One region of the Bacillus sp. HSf4 genome, then DNA from elsewhere that is predicted to be linked to it. Evidence: predicted binding sites of a transcription regulator. Region 1 holds the regulator's gene; the other holds the start of a gene.
The links. The regulator Rex, encoded in region 1, represses fermentation and respiration genes when NADH is low (regulators of the CRP and FNR family bind a similar motif). The targets are predictions, from matches to a motif close to TTGTGAAATATTTCACAA.
Positions count from the first base shown of each region.

Region 2: a site for Rex is predicted at 4,945-4,962, ahead of P3X63_RS10625 (nitrate/nitrite transporter). Genes of this name have one in related genera too.

Region 1 is NZ_CP120679.1:682,796-690,626, reverse strand. It holds gene groL (chaperonin GroEL) at 1-713, opposite strand, end outside; gene groES (co-chaperone GroES) at 758-1,042, opposite strand; gene P3X63_RS03475 (CPBP family intramembrane glutamic endopeptidase) at 1,268-2,002, shown strand; gene P3X63_RS03470 (YdiK family protein) at 2,002-2,190, shown strand; gene tatC (twin-arginine translocase subunit TatC) at 2,232-3,008, opposite strand; gene P3X63_RS03460 (twin-arginine translocase TatA/TatE family subunit) at 3,015-3,188, opposite strand; gene P3X63_RS03455 (redox-sensing transcriptional repressor Rex) at 3,231-3,875, opposite strand; gene moaC (cyclic pyranopterin monophosphate synthase MoaC) at 3,872-4,384, opposite strand; gene P3X63_RS03445 (ABC-F family ATP-binding cassette domain-containing protein) at 4,532-6,460, shown strand; gene tsaD (tRNA (adenosine(37)-N6)-threonylcarbamoyltransferase complex transferase subunit TsaD) at 6,692-7,729, opposite strand; gene rimI (ribosomal protein S18-alanine N-acetyltransferase) at 7,719-7,831, opposite strand, start outside.
Region 2 is NZ_CP120679.1:2,066,489-2,074,319, forward strand. It holds gene P3X63_RS10600 (DUF1858 domain-containing protein) at 1-135, opposite strand, end outside; gene P3X63_RS10605 (TIGR04053 family radical SAM/SPASM domain-containing protein) at 227-1,330, opposite strand; gene P3X63_RS10610 (cyclic nucleotide-binding domain-containing protein) at 1,444-1,911, opposite strand; gene P3X63_RS10615 (YwiC-like family protein) at 2,055-2,777, shown strand; gene P3X63_RS10620 (fumarate/nitrate reduction transcriptional regulator Fnr) at 2,822-3,535, opposite strand; gene P3X63_RS10625 (nitrate/nitrite transporter) at 3,678-4,865, opposite strand; gene P3X63_RS10630 (DUF2164 domain-containing protein) at 5,085-5,324, shown strand; gene P3X63_RS10635 (Crp/Fnr family transcriptional regulator) at 5,367-6,032, shown strand; gene P3X63_RS10640 (nitric-oxide reductase large subunit) at 6,196-7,831, shown strand, end outside.

The sequences.
Region 1 (7,831 bases):
ACTTGCTCAAGCACCGGCAGGATTTCTTGGATGTTTGTGATTTTCTTATCTGTCACTAAGATGTACGGATTTTCAAGAACCGCTTCCATCTTATCAGAGTCAGTCACCATGTAAGGAGACGCATATCCGCGGTCAAACTGCATACCTTCAACCACTTCAAGCTCAGTCGTGAAGCCTTTGGATTCTTCGATTGTGATGACACCGTCGTTGCCGACGCGTTCCATCGCTTCTGCGATCAGGCTGCCGACTTCCTCATCAGCCGCTGAAATCGCAGCAACCTGTGAGATGGACTCTTTGCCTTGGATTGGTTTAGAGATTTCTTTCAGGCTTTCAACCGCTACAGCCACAGCCTGCTCGATTCCTTTACGGACGCCTACAGGATTTGCACCGGCTGTTACGTTTTTAAGACCTTCGCGAATCATCGCTTGGGCAAGAACTGTCGCTGTCGTTGTACCGTCACCGGCAACATCGTTCGTTTTGCTGGCAACTTCAGCAACAAGCTTCGCACCCATGTTTTCGAAAGCATCTTCAAGCTCGATTTCTTTCGCGATCGTTACACCGTCGTTTGTGATTAATGGAGAACCGAATTTTTTCTCAAGAACGACGTTGCGTCCTTTAGGTCCCAACGTTACCTTTACAGCATCCGCCAATGCATCGACACCGCGCAGCATTGAACGGCGGGCTTCTTCGCTAAACTTAATATCTTTTGCCATGTTATCCGAACCTCCTATAATATTGTGTAATGTTTATTTAAGACTTAGCCGATGACAGCTAAAATGTCGCTTTCACGTAAGATTAAGTAGTCAGTACCTTCATATTTCACTTCGGTACCTGCATATTTTGAGAAGATGATGCGGTCGCCTGTTTTAACTTCTAATGCCACGCGCTCTCCGCTCTCTAATACACGGCCTGAACCGGCAGCAACCACTTTACCCTCTTGGGGTTTTTCTTTTGCGGAGTCAGGAAGTACGATTCCGCTAGCAGTTTTTTCTTCAGACTCAACGAGCTCAATGACAACGCGATCACCTAATGGCTTTAACAATGAAACAACCTCCTCAATATTTTCATATGTAATTTTAGCACTCGCATCTGTTGAGTGCTAACACAATTCTTATAATAAAGAATCTCCCAGCTAATTTCAAGTGATAAGGTGAAAATTTTTTACGCTTACATTTTTCCCGTGATACCTTCAGCGACCTATAATTTCAAAAAGGTGTGTTACAATAAACATAGCCTGTTTAGATTTTAGAAAAGGAGTACATACGGCTTGAAAAAACAATACTGGTTTATTATTTTGACATATGTCCTCATGCATCTGTCATCTGTTGTCGGCATTCCCCTCTTGTACTTTTTCGGAGTGGGAAGAGGCATGGAACCCGCTCAAGCGGAGCTTACACTTTCAGGTATTTGGCTGATCATCGCCTTTTCGCTCTGTCTTGTCATCGTGCTGTTGATCTTGAGGACGGCGCCGAAAACGACGCTTCGCAACGGCAAGAAAGCATCTGCCGGCGCATCTATTGCCTGGGCGGTAGGCGGCGTATTCCTCGCTCTGTTTGCCCAGTCGATTGCCGCTTCAATCGAAATGAACCTGCTTGGGGTCAAACCGGAATCGGAAAATACGCAGCACATTATGCAGCTCATTAACACAATACCGCTGATGATATTCGTCTCTTCCGTATTCGGTCCGATTCTCGAAGAAATCATTTTCAGAAAGATCATTTTCGGCGCTATTTACGAAAAAACGAATTTCTTCATTGCCGCTCTGTTCAGTTCAGTGCTTTTCTCGGTTGTCCATATGGATTTCTCACACCTGCTCATTTATGCGGCAATGGGATTTACGTTCGCCTTTTTATACGTCAGAACAAACCGGATTATCGTTCCGATTTTCGCCCATGTCGCCATGAATACGCTCGTTGTATTGATTCAGACTTTCCAAGGGCCTATTGAAGAATATTTGGAACGGCTCGAGAAAATGCAATTGATTATTGGAGGATTTTTATGATGAGAAGCCCTGTGTTTTGGGGGGTCATTTATTTATTGACAGGCGTGCTGTTTACTTACCTGGCATCCACCTCACCGGGAGGCATATGGTCTTTTTACACCATTCTGTTGATGCTTTTCGCCGCCTATAATATCAGTATTTCCTTCAAAATGTTCGCCTTGTCGGGCAGAATGAAGCGAAAAAAATAAAGAGCCCTTTCGAGCCATTCCCTTTCCGCGGGAATGGCTCTTTATTTGCTCTGGTCTTTCAAAAACGCCTGGTTTTCCTCCTGGATGATCGTTTTTTGCGCCTGTCTGTAAGAGATTCTTGAAATCACGATACTGAGCTCATAAAGCAGCAATAAAGGCACAGAAACCATTAAATGAGACAATACTTCAGGCGGTGTGATGAGCGCCGCGATAACAAACAAAACAAAATAGGCGTACTTTCTGATTCTGGACAAAAACATGGGCGTCACCAAACCGAGCCTCGTGATAAACATGATCACGACAGGCATCTGAAACAATAAGCCAAAAGGAAGCGTTAATTGCAGCAAAAACTGAAAATATTCATGAATTCCGATGACCTGATTGACGTTCAAATCATCGGAGATCCTCGTCATAAAATCGACGACAAACGGAAATAAAATAAAGTAAGAAAAGGCAATGCCGCCTAAAAAAAGTATGATCGATACCGGAATATAGCTGAGCGTCACTTTACGCTCTTTTTGATACAGCCCGGGGCTGACAAAAGCCCACAGATGATATAAAAGAAGCGGCGAAGTCAAGACAGCGCCGATGATGAAAGCAAACTGCACATACACAAACAAAGGGTCAGTCAGCTTAAACGCGTTAAGCGTGAGCAGCTTTGCTTCATCCGTCTGCTGCAGATAAATGATCAGCGGCTTTGCCAAAAAAAAGCCTGCTGCAACAAAAACGACAAAAAAGAAAAAAATCATCATGAGTCGTCTTCGAAGTTCTGTAATATGTTCTACCAGCGACATTTCTTTTCCCTTCATAAATGTCATCCTATCTTACTGATCTTCCTTCTTTTTATCCGTATCGTCGTCAGCCAACCCTTTTGTCGCATTTTTAAATTCCCGCAGCGTATTTCCGGCCGCTCTTCCAAGCTCCGGAAGTTTTTTCGGGCCGAATACTAAAAGCGCCACCACGACGATTAAAATAAAGCTTCCAGGACCGATTGGCATCAATGCCTGCCCCCTTTCCTTTACTTTTAAGCTTCCCGTTTTTCACTTGTCATTCATTGAATAATGCTTCAGAAAATACACGAGTGACTGCAGTTCAACCGCCAAATCTATATGATGAATTCGAATGTGGTCCGGCACATTCAAACGAGCCGGCGTAAAATTTAAAATCCCTTTAATGCCCAGCGCGACCAGCCTGTCTGTGATGGATTGCGCGGCTTGGGCCGGAACCGTCAAGATGGCGACGGGAATGTCATCCGTCATATGTTCTTCAAGGGCGTTTAAGTCATAGACCGGAACGCCGCCCACCTCGGTGCCGATTTTATTCTCATTGATGTCAAAAGCCATGGCAATTTTCGTATTGTTGTTTTTGATGAAATTGTAATGGAGAAAGGCTGTCCCTAAATTCCCCACACCGATGAGTGTTACGTTTGTCATTTCATCCTGATCAAGCGTCTTTCTGAAAAAGGACAACAGATAATTGACATTGTAGCCGTAACCTTTTTTGCCGAGGGCGCCAAAGTAGGAAAAATCCCTGCGTATGGTAGCGGAATCGACCTTGACGGCATCGCTCAGCTCAGCGGATGATACACGCTGTTTTCCGGATGCATGAAGGTTTTTTAGAAAACGATAATATAACGGCAGCCGTTTTGCTGTCGCTTGCGGAATTTTTGAATGATCCATGTTCATAGACGATCCTCCATGTTTACATCAGCTTTTTCCTTTTTGTAGCCACCGTTTTTCCCGCCAGTCTTTTCGAGAAGACATGTCGGTCCTATCACCATTCCCTTATCCGCCGCTTTGCACATGTCATAGACGGTCAACGCACAGACGGAGGCGGAAGTTAACGCTTCCATTTCCACACCTGTACTCCCTCTCGTCTTGACTCTAGATTGAATATGCAGCACGCTTTTCTGTTCTTTTTCCTCCCACCGAAAGGCAATATCAACTCCCTTGAGCGCGATCGGGTGGCACATCGGGATGATGGCGGAAGTTTGTTTTGCCGCCATGATTCCGGCAACCTGAGCCACTGCCAGCACATCGCCTTTCCCGATTTCCCGGTTGTTGATTTTTTCATGTACTTCTTTATTCATGGACACACTTGAGACGGCTACTGCGGTGCGGACTGTAGCTTCCTTTTCACTGATGTCAACCATCCTCGCTCTGCCCTGTTCATTAAAATGTGTAAATTCATTCATGATCAAAACTCTCCTTATAACGATCATACACTATTTTTTTCGTTCTGTCTTTTTCTTTTGGTTAAAATCTTCCAGACTTCACTTAATTGTTTGCTGACTGCCGGTTGATAGGCTACACTTAAAATAGCAGACAAGAGGTGAAATATCATGATGATCTTGCAAGTCAATCAGCTCGCAAAATCGTTTGGGGCTGATACTATTTTAACGAATATAAAGCTGGAAGTCAGATCAAAGGACAGGATTGCGATCGTCGGACGCAACGGAGCCGGAAAATCGACTTTCTTAAAAATCATCGCAGGAAAGCTGTCATATGAAAAAGGTGAAATCATCAAGCCGAAAGATTTAACGATGGGCTACCTGGACCAGCACTCAGGGCTTGATTCAAAGCTGACGATTAAGGAAGAACTGCTGTCGGTATTTGAATTTCTCAAGAAAATGGAACAAGAGATGCGTTCGATCGAAGAGCAAATGGCGCATGCTGATCCGGGCAAGCTGAACTCTTTAATGAAAACTTATGACAGGCTGCAGCAGGAGTTTAAAGACAAGGGCGGCTACCAATATGAAGCCGAAGTCAGATCCATCATGCACGGACTTGGTTTTGCCGGGTTTGATGATAACGCCCGCGTTCAGGACTTGAGCGGAGGACAGAAAACGCGGCTCGCTCTCGGTAAAATGCTTTTGACAAAGCCCGATCTCCTCATTCTCGATGAGCCGACGAACCACTTGGACATCGACACGCTGACATGGCTTGAACAATATTTGCAAAACTACAGCGGAGCGATTTTAATCGTGTCCCATGACAGATACTTTCTCGATAAAGTTGTCACACAAGTTTACGAGATTTCCCGCTCCCAGAGCAAAAAATATATCGGAAACTACAGCTCTTATCTTAAATTGAAGGCAGAGCATCTTGAAAAAGAAACGAAGCTGTATGAAAAACAGCAGGATGAAATCGCCAAGCTGCAGGACTTCGTCGACCGCAATTTAGCCAGGGCTTCAACGACAAAGCGCGCACAGAGCAGAAGAAAGCAGCTTGAACGGATGGAAGTCATGGATAAACCGCTGGGTGATGAAAAGTCGGCGTCCTTTCGCTTTGACATTTCAAGGCAAAGCGGAAACGATGTGCTGCGGGTTCAGGATTTAACCGTCAGCTATCAGGATCAGCCCCCGCTTCTCCGCTCGCTCGATTTCCACATTACCCGCGGTGAAAGTGTGGCGCTCGTCGGACCAAACGGAATCGGCAAATCGACTCTGCTTAAAACGCTGGTAGATAAACTGAAGCCTGTATCGGGAGCGATTGCGACAGGCTCGCATGTCACAATCAGCTACTACGATCAGGAACAGGCTGAACTGACATCGTCAAAACGCGTGCTCGACGAGCTTTGGGACGACTATCCCGAGATGAATGAGAAAGACATTCGAACTTGTCTCGGCAACTTTCTATTCTCCGGAGACGATGTGTTAAAGCCGGTACACGCTTTAAGCGGCGGGGAAAAAGCGCGGCTCGCTCTCGCCAAGCTGATGCTCCAAAAAGCCAATTTTCTTATTCTTGATGAACCGACAAACCATCTTGATTTAGACAGCAAAGAAGTATTGGAAAACGCTTTGATCGATTATCCGGGAACGATATTATTCGTGTCTCATGACCGCTATTTTATCAATAGAATCGCTACGAAAGTATTTGAGCTCTCCCCTGAAAAAATCGAGGAGTATCTGGGAGACTACGATTACTACACAGAAAAAAAAGCACAGCAGCTTGAGCTCGAACAGCTGGAAAAACAAAAAGCAGATGAGCCCAAGAAAACAGCTTCTGAAAAAGCGGGCGCGAAACGCAGCTATGAAGAAGAAAAGGAATGGAAAAGAAAAGAACGACAGCGACAGCGCCGCATTGAAGAAATCGAAACAAGAATTACGGGTATCGAAGGGCAAATCGAAAAAAATGAAGAACTTCTTTGTGAACCGGATGTCTTTCAAGACCATGAAAAAGTTCAGGATATCCACTCCGAAAACGAAAAGCTCAACCTCGAGCTTGAACAGCTGTTATCGGAATGGGAAGCACTTTCTACAAATGAATAAATGAAAAGCAGACCGCTTCATATTATGAAGCGGTTTTTTGTCCACAAAAGAAAACCTTTGTTATTAAGAAAGAAAACGTTTTACCCACAATATCCACAAAAAACATAATGTTTATACACATTATCAACAAGTAAAAAAGGTCTATAAAATAGGCTTTATTAAATTATACACAAGGCTGTGGATGTGTGTTAATAATTTGTTAATAACTTTTACCGCGTAAAAAAACCCCACTTACGTGAGGTTTTGATAAGAAGTCAGCTCAAGACCGGGGTTGCCATTCATATCATATCTTCCCCTGATTCCTTTTTCAAAAGCGACGGTTCCTGCCGCGGCGATCATCGCTGCATTATCTGTGCATAGCGAAAGAGGCGGAATCAGAAGCTCAATCTCCGGATGGTTGCTGAATGTCTGTTCAAGCGCCGTTCTAAGCCCTTTGTTTGCCGCAACCCCTCCGGCCAGCAAAACCTGTTTGACGCCATAAGCCTTTGCCGCACGTTCCGTTTTGGTTACGAGCACATCAATGACGCTTTCTTGAAAGCTTGCGGATAAATCCTCCGGCGATATGGTTTCACCTTTTTGCGAAGCATTGTGAAGCGTGTTGATAACCGCTGATTTAAGTCCGCTGAAGCTGAAATGATATGAGCCCTCTTCAAGCCATGCACGCGGCAATGGCACGTTTGCATCACCCTGATGTGCGAGCTTGTCTATATGCGGACCTCCCGGATATGGCAGCCCCATTGTTCTCGCTACCTTATCATAGGCTTCACCCGCCGCATCATCAAGCGTTTCTCCTATGACTTCAAACGATCCGTGTTCCTTCATATACACGAGTTCTGTATGCCCTCCGGAGACGACGAGTGCAAGCGCCGGAAAATCCATTTCCTGAACAAGACGGTTCGCATATATATGACCGGCAATATGGTGAACACCTACCAACGGAATGTTGCGGGCGAAGCTCAGCGCTTTTGCCGCATTTACCCCGATTAATAGTGCGCCGACAAGACCGGGTCCTTCCGTTACCGCAATCGCATCAATGTCATCAAAATCCATTCCCGCCTGTGAAAGAGTTTCCTCCAGCACAATCGTGATTTGCTCCACATGATGACGGGACGCGATTTCCGGAACAACGCCCCCAAACCGCTTGTGGCTTTCAATTTGCGATGCGACAACATTAGCGACAATCTCTGTTCCATTTTTCACAATCGCTGCGGCGGTTTCATCACAGCTTGTCTCAATTCCCAATACATACAGATCTTTTTTATGATTCATTTAGTCTCACCCACATGATCAACGCATCTTCTCCATTATCAGTATAGTAATTTTTGCGAATGCCTCCCGGCTGAAAACCGAGTTTTTGGTACAAGCTTTGCG
Region 2 (7,831 bases), 1.4 Mb from region 1:
GATGCGCCCGGCGGTTTCAAGCATTCCCGGCTTTGTGATATGTTCAAAGCCGACGGCCTTCATCAAGGTTTTGATTTCAGGATGCTGTGTGCAAAGTTCATAAACAGACTCATTCAGATCAATGGTTTTCTTCAGAATGGATCACATCCTTTTGAAATTGATGATCTCTCACTGTCTTTACGATAATACAGGGCGGCGGAGAAAATTGTGACGCAGATCACAAAGATTAGCGCAATGCTTTCGGAATATAAATGCAGCTCGGGTCGCTTTCCAAATAGTCACCTGTCAGAGCATATGCCCGTGAGCGAGAACCTCCGCAAACATGGCGGAATTCGCAGACACCGCATTTTCCTTTCAATATGTCTGGATTTCTTAGATCTTTAAAGATCGCTGACTCGCAATAAATATCGGCCAGCGGCTGCTCACGGACGTTTCCGGCTTGAACCGGCAGGAGTCCGCTCGGATACACATCACCGATATGGGAGATGAACATAAAGCCATTTCCGTCATTCACGCCCTTAGGAGCGCGTCCCAAGCCGCCGATCACATCGATTTTGCCTTTTTCTAAAGCGTGCTCGTAGCGGATCTGCATGTGGGGATCTTTCGCTTCACGCATTTTTTGCTGAATCACGACCCGTCTATAGTGCTGAGCCGCTGTTGTTTTAATATCGAAAGGCGCTTCTTTGGCCAAGCGGCTGAGCCACAAAAATGCTTTTTCGTGTTGGACGGGAGAAATCATGTCTTCCCGTTTGGCGCGCCCGGTCGGAACAAGGAAAAAGACGCTCCACAGCACGCAATCCAATCCTTCAATCAGCTGTGCCATTTCCTCCAAATAATCGATGTTATATGTTGAAATGACGGTGTTGATCTGCAGGGGCAAACCGAACGCATGGATGTGCCGAATGGCGTCCATCGTTAAATCAAAAGATCCGTCTGTCCCCCTAAAATGATCATGGATCTCGCGGTTCGGTCCGTCCAGGCTGAAAGCCCAGCGCGATAAGCCGAGATCTTTGGCGGTTTTGATCGCTTCCTTCGTGACATTCGGTGTCGCGCTCGGTGTCATGGATATCCGGACCCCTTTTTGGACGGCATACTCAATGATGTCGAAAACATCTTCTCTCATTAATGGGTCGCCTCCGGTCAGGACCAAAAGAGGGTTGTTCATGGCATGGATTTGATCGATCAATTCTTTTCCTTCCTGAAGGGAGAGCTCCCGCGGATCCCGCATATTTTGCGCAGATGCCCGGCAATGAAGGCACTTCAGCTCACAAGCTCTTGTCAGTTCCCAGATGACGATAAACGGAGCTTTCTGAAAATCACAATGTATCATGGTTGATCTGTCCTTTCCTAAAGAGCATTCATCTGTAGCGTAGCGGAAATAGAGGAGAAAAAAAGTTAAGTAGATCACATTTCAAAAAAAGAAGAGAAGGGGGGCCGCCCTTCTCAATCGTCGTCTTCTGAAGAGGAGTGGAGATAGCGTAAAAACAGCTGATAGGAACAAAATAAATTTTGCTGAAGCAGAATGAGAAAGTTCACTTGCAGCTGTTTATTGTAGGTCATCATTTTTTTGAATATATGAAAAGGAATTTCAAGAACAGCGGTTTCTGCGGTGGTTTTGACCGAAATAAACGGAGATAAAAACGGCTCTCCCTTTTGGTCGATGGGAAAAACATCGCCCTTTTCCCATTCGGCGATGGTGCGGGCTTCCTCCGGAAGCCTTCTGTCCGAAAATTGAACTTCTCCTTTTAACACAAAATAGACGGCTTGTGCATGAAGGAACGACCGGGAAGGGCGGGATGAGGCGATATCAATCACCTTTCCGTTTTTCAGCAGTTTTTTGACGATGGGGAGGGGCACCCCGAAAAACATCGGAAGATTTTTCAAGAATAATAAATAGTCAAACCGGTCCATAGAACATCCTCCTTCTATATGTTAGCTCAAGTATAGAGTGACAGGCTATAAATGGCAGTGATATAATTCACACTTCTGTATGCAAAATGTCACTTTGTGATAGAGTGAAACTTTTTATAATGGAATAGAAGGGAGGATGTCTGATGAAAGTGTTGATACCGAAGCAGCACGGCGCCTGGGCGATGCTTGCGGTTCCTTTTATTCTCGGTGTGGTTGGCGGCGGAGCGGATGGCCGGCATGTACCGCTGTTTATCGGTTGGCTGTTTTTGTACCTGGCTGCTTTTCCTGTGACGATGATGGTGAAAAAGAAGAAAACTGCTTATTATCAAAAATGGGCGTGGGTCTACAGCATTCCGGCCGTCTCGTTTCTGGTTATTGCCGTATGGATGGAACCGGGACTCGTGCTCTTGGGAGTCTCTCTGTTTCCGCTGTTTCTCATCAATCTTTATTATGCGAAAACAAACAACGACAGGGCGCTGTTGAACGATATCGCGGCGATCGGCGTGTTCAGCGCGGGAGGAGTAGCAAGCTATTGGATCGGTGCCGGGATGCTGGACGGCTGGGCATGGTTCATTTTCATTCAATCGATCCTGTTTTTCACCGGCAGCGCCTTTTACGTCAAATCGATGATCCGCGAAAAGAAAAACAAGCGGTTTAAATGGTATTCTTGGGGCTATCATACGGTCCTGCCGATTTTGTCGTTGGGGTTTGGAGCCGGGTGGGCTGTTGTCGGATTGATTCCGAGCAGCATCAGAGCTTGGCTTTTTTACGGGCGGAAACTGTCGGTGAAGAAAATCGGGATCTTTGAATTGGTGAATGCCTGCGTGTTTTTGACAGTGGTCAGCGTCTTTTTGCTGAGAATATAAAAACAAGGACAATTCGTTGCTCTGTCCTTGTTTATTCTCTGTTTTTAGTCGATGTTACATATTTCGAGAGGGCAGTTTTCACAGTCGATTTCACGCTTTAAATGGTTGAGCTGGTGGATGACGATTTTTCCGGAATCTTCAATTGAAATGACACCGGTTTTCCTAAGATCGCTCAGCATGCGGTTGATGCTTTCTCTAGCGGCCGCACAAAATTTCGCCAGCTCCTGATTTGTCAGCACGATGTTGATGAGAATGCCGTCGCTTCGCGTGATGCCGTAGCTGTTCGCAAGGCGGATCAAGGTGGAGTACAGCGCGCCTTTCTTGCCATTGAGAAGAAGGTCGCGGATTTTGGATTGGATTTTTCGCAAATGAGTGCTCATCCATTTCATGAATTCAAAGGTTAAGGCACCATTTTGAATCAGTTCTTTTTCGAGCTTTTCTTTATTGATGACCAATACTTCTCCATCCAAGAGGACTTTAGCGCTCAGCATATATTTCGCTTCATCAGAAAAAAGCGTCAGCTCCCCGACAATATCATTTTTTTTGCACATTCTCAGTGTCAGTTCTTTTCCGTCAGACGTTAATTTACCGATTTGGACGAGTCCTGACTGAATGAGATACAGTTCTTCAGCATCCATGCCTTCTTGAAAAAGGAATGTATCCTGCCGGATTTTTCTTTTCGTACTGATCGATTCCAATAAATGATACAGATCGGCTGAGAGCAAATCTGTGTCGGATTTTCGAATAGACATGTTCATTGAGTGTCACCCCTTTTGCAGTTCTATTGTAACGTTAACTTGAGCCCGTTCAGCCTTTTAAAAATAACAATCTTGTGAACGTGAATCTAAAGTCCTGAAAAAACCTGAGACCAATAGTCTCAGGTTCTTCATATTCCGGCTTTTATATATTGTTTGTGTTTGTTTTCGATGCCGAATTTCTCATGTCCTGAAAGTACATCCATGCCACAATCACAAAGCTGGCAAGCGCCGCTTCAGACAGCGCCATGAAGCCGATCGCATACTGGCCTGTCGCCTGAAAAACGCTCGATAGGATGAGCGGCGGGAAAAAGCCTCCTAAACCGCCCATCGCTGAGACGATGCCATTGACAATTCCCGCCTGGTTTGTCGGAAAGTAGAACGGGACCAATTTAAAGACGACACCATTGCCGATTCCCGCGCATACGGCAACGGTCAAAACACCGAAACCGTAAAGCGTCAGGTCTGGAGAAAAGGCCAGTAAAACACCTGATAATGTGCATCCTGCGAATACATACATTAAGAGTTTCAGCGGATTGAACTTATCCGCAAGCCAGCCGCCGACAGGTCTGAGAAAAGTGGCGACGGCGATGAAGCCGGCGGTTCTAATTCCCGAATCGACGGGATCCAGTCCGAAGTTGTTGACAAGAAAGTTCGGCAGATAGACGGTGAAAGCTACAAAGGAACCGAATGTGATAAAGTAAAACAAGCTTAAAAACCAAAGCTTTTGATTGCGGTAGACGGCCTTCATTTGATCCTTGACAGAAACGGTGATCCGCTTTTCTTTTGGATCTCCAAATAAAAAGTTCAGCAAGGCAAATGCGGCGACTAAAATCAGAAACATCCGGACCGTATTCGACCATCCTATCGCTTTGGCGATCACGGGAGCGGAAAATGTGGTAATCGCCGTTCCGATGTTTCCGGCACCATAGATGCCGTTTACAAAACCGTGTTTTTCTTTAGGATAATACTTCGGCAGCGATGTCACACCGATAGAGAAGACCGCTCCGCTGATCCCAAGGAAAAAACCGCCGATGATTAAATCGGACAAAGAATCTGCAGTGCTGATCCAAAAGATCGGGAATAGAAGCAGCAAAAAACTGATCATAAACGTCATTCTTGCTCCAAATTTGTTTGTGTAGTACCCAAGCGGAACCCGGAGCAGGGATCCAAGGATGACCGGGATCGCGGTAACGAGGGAGATTTGGCTTTCAGTCAGAGCGATATCTTGTTTAATGTGAGGCATGAGGGAAGAAATCAACACCCAAACCATAAATCCTGCCACCAAACTAATTGACTGCAGCGGCAATTGCATTTTTTGACGTTTTACCATTAGGGAATACTCCTTTCAAAGAGAAAAATGAAATATTTCATTGGCATGTTTTTATCTTACAAAATGTCTTTCAAAAACAATGTGAACAACATCACACGTTCAAGATGATAAGATGGTGTTGAATAGGCGGTCAGGCAAAAGAAATGAGAAAATCACAAAAATAGGTCGTTCATTGATGAACATTTTCGTTTATCATGAAAAGAAAAAGGAGTGCTAGGCGTGTTTTTACAGCTGACACAGGAAGAAAAACAGGCGATGATGAATGAGATCAAACGTTTTTACCTTGAAGAGAGGGGAGAAGACGTCGGAGATATTGCGGCGATTCAGACGTTTGAATTTATCAAGGAAAAGCTTGGTCCTTACTTTTACAATCAGGCGTTAAAAGACAGCCGCAAGGTCGTGGAAGAAAAAGCGGCGGCGATAGAAGAGGAGCTTTTTGCACTGGAAAGGCGCCTTTGACAGGGGGCTTAAAGGCAGTCATTTGAAGGGATTGAGTTTGCGATGGAATTTTTGAAGCAGTTCCTGATTTTCAGCGATTTGAATGACGAAGAGTTCAAACAGATTGAACAGATCGCATCAAAGCGCAAATATCAGCCGAGAATGTTTGTTTTCATGGAAGGGGAAGAGCGGGAGGCCGTTTTTTTCATCAAATCGGGGCTAGTGAAAGCGTATAAGATTGATGAAGACGGCAATGAGCAAGTCATTTCCCTTCTGCAAAGCGGAGAGATGTTCCCGCACGTCGGTTTTTTTGACCGCTCCCCATACCCGGCAACGGCTGAAGCGGTTCAGGAAACCGAATTAATCGTGATCCGGATTGACGATTTTAATCATCTGCTCATGACATATCCGGAGATGACGATAAAGGTTATGAACCTGATGGGCAAAAAAATCCTTGACCTGCAGGAACGCATTCAAGGATTTATTTCCAAAGATGTGCAGCACCGGCTGATGCACGCCTTAGAGAAGTTAGCGGCTGAACACGGGGTGCGAAAAGGAAAAGACGTCTATATCAATTTGCCGATCACCAATCAGGATTTTGCCAATATGGTCGGAACATCAAGGGAAACGATCAACCGCACATTGAATGAAATGAAAAAGAAAAAGCTGCTGTCCGCCGACAGAAGCGGGATTCTGATACATGATTCAGATTGGCTGAAAAGGCTCTAGTTGTATGCCTTTGCCGCACCGCACCATCAGGCTTTCCTTTGATAAGGGGAGCCTGATTTTTTGAATTCACAAATCTGCCATCTTTTAAGTGATCTGGTTCACAACCGGTACTCTCAATATCCAGTATCTTAGGACATGCAAATTGAGAAAGGAGTGAACCATCATGGAAATTCAAAGGGAGACGGTACCCGAGAAGAAGACGGCAAAGAACGGCTTTTTGAAATCTGTTCTCGTGTTTACGCTGATTGTGAGTTTTTCGGTGCTGTTATTAGGGGGCTATTGGATATTCAAGACCCTTGCGCCAAGACCGCTTGAAACATCAGCCCCAAACGGAGAGGTGCTGATGACAAAATCGTCCATCAAAGGCGGGCAGGCCGTTTTTCAAAAATATGCGCTGATGGATTACGGAACGATTTTAGGGCACGGATCATACATGGGGCCTGATTATACAGCAGAAGCGCTGAAAATCTATACGGAAGGGATGCAGAATTTTAAGGCGGAGAAGCGGTACGGAAAGAGCTTTAAACAGCTGTCTGAAGAAAAACAAAACGTGATCCGTGATCAAGTCATTCGCGAAATGAGAAAAAACCGCTATGATTCAGCTTCCGACAAGCTGCAGCTGACAGAGGCGCAAGTCTATGGTTTAGAGCAGGTCCGCGCCCATTACCGTAAAGTGTTCACAGAAGGCGACGGCTGGGGGCTTGAGCCCGGGCTGATCAAGGAAAGCCATATGCCGAGTCATGCTAGAGCATGGATCGACAGTGAGGACCAGATCACACAGGTTTCCGATTTTATCTTTTGGACGGCATGGCTGTCCAGCACGTTAAGGCCCGGCGATGACATAACGTATACGAACAACTGGCCGTATGATGAAGAGGCCGGCAATACGATGTCTTTCGCCGCGGTTTGGTGGAGCGGCGCCAGCGTCACGATTCTCATTTTATTTATCGGCATCATTTTATTCGTGTTTTACCGTTATAAGCTTGGGATGAAGGAAGCTTATCAGGAAGGGGCGTTTCCGGTTTTTGATTTGGAAAAGCAGCCGCTTACGGCGTCACAGGTTAAAACCGGGAAATATTTCGCCGTCGTTTCCGTGCTGTTTTTTGTTCAGGCGATGCTCGGCGCATTACTTGCCCACTATTATATCGAGCCGGACAGCTTCTTTGGCATCGATTGGATCAGAGAGCTTTTACCTTTCAACATATCAAAGGGATTCCACCTGCAGCTGGCGATCTTTTGGATTGCGACATCATGGCTTGGCATGGGCATTTTTGTGGCTCCGCTTGTCGGCGGCCGGGAGCCGAAGCGGCAAGGCTTGTTTGTCGACATTCTGTTTTGGGCGCTGATTGTTCTTGTCGGCGGAAGCATGGCCGGTGAATGGCTCGGAGCAAAAGGCTATCTAGGGAACAATTGGTTCTTATTCGGCCATCAAGGAATGGAGTATATCGAGCTCGGCCGTTTTTGGCAGATCATTCTTGCGCTCGGCATGCTGATCTGGCTGTTTATCGTTTTCAGGGGCATTAAGCGCGGTTTAAAAAGAGAATCTGATAAAGGCGGCTTGATTCATTTGCTGTTTTATTCGGCCATCGCCATTCCGCTGTTTTACGGCGCCGCCTTTATGTTCAACCCGGGCACAAGCATCACCATGTCCGATTTTTGGCGCTGGTGGATCATCCATTTATGGGTGGAAGGGATTTTTGAAGTCTTCGCCGTCGTCGTTATCGGCTTTTTGTTGGTGCAGATGAATTTGGTGACGAAAAAGTCAACCGTAAGAGCGCTCTATTTTCAGCTGATACTTC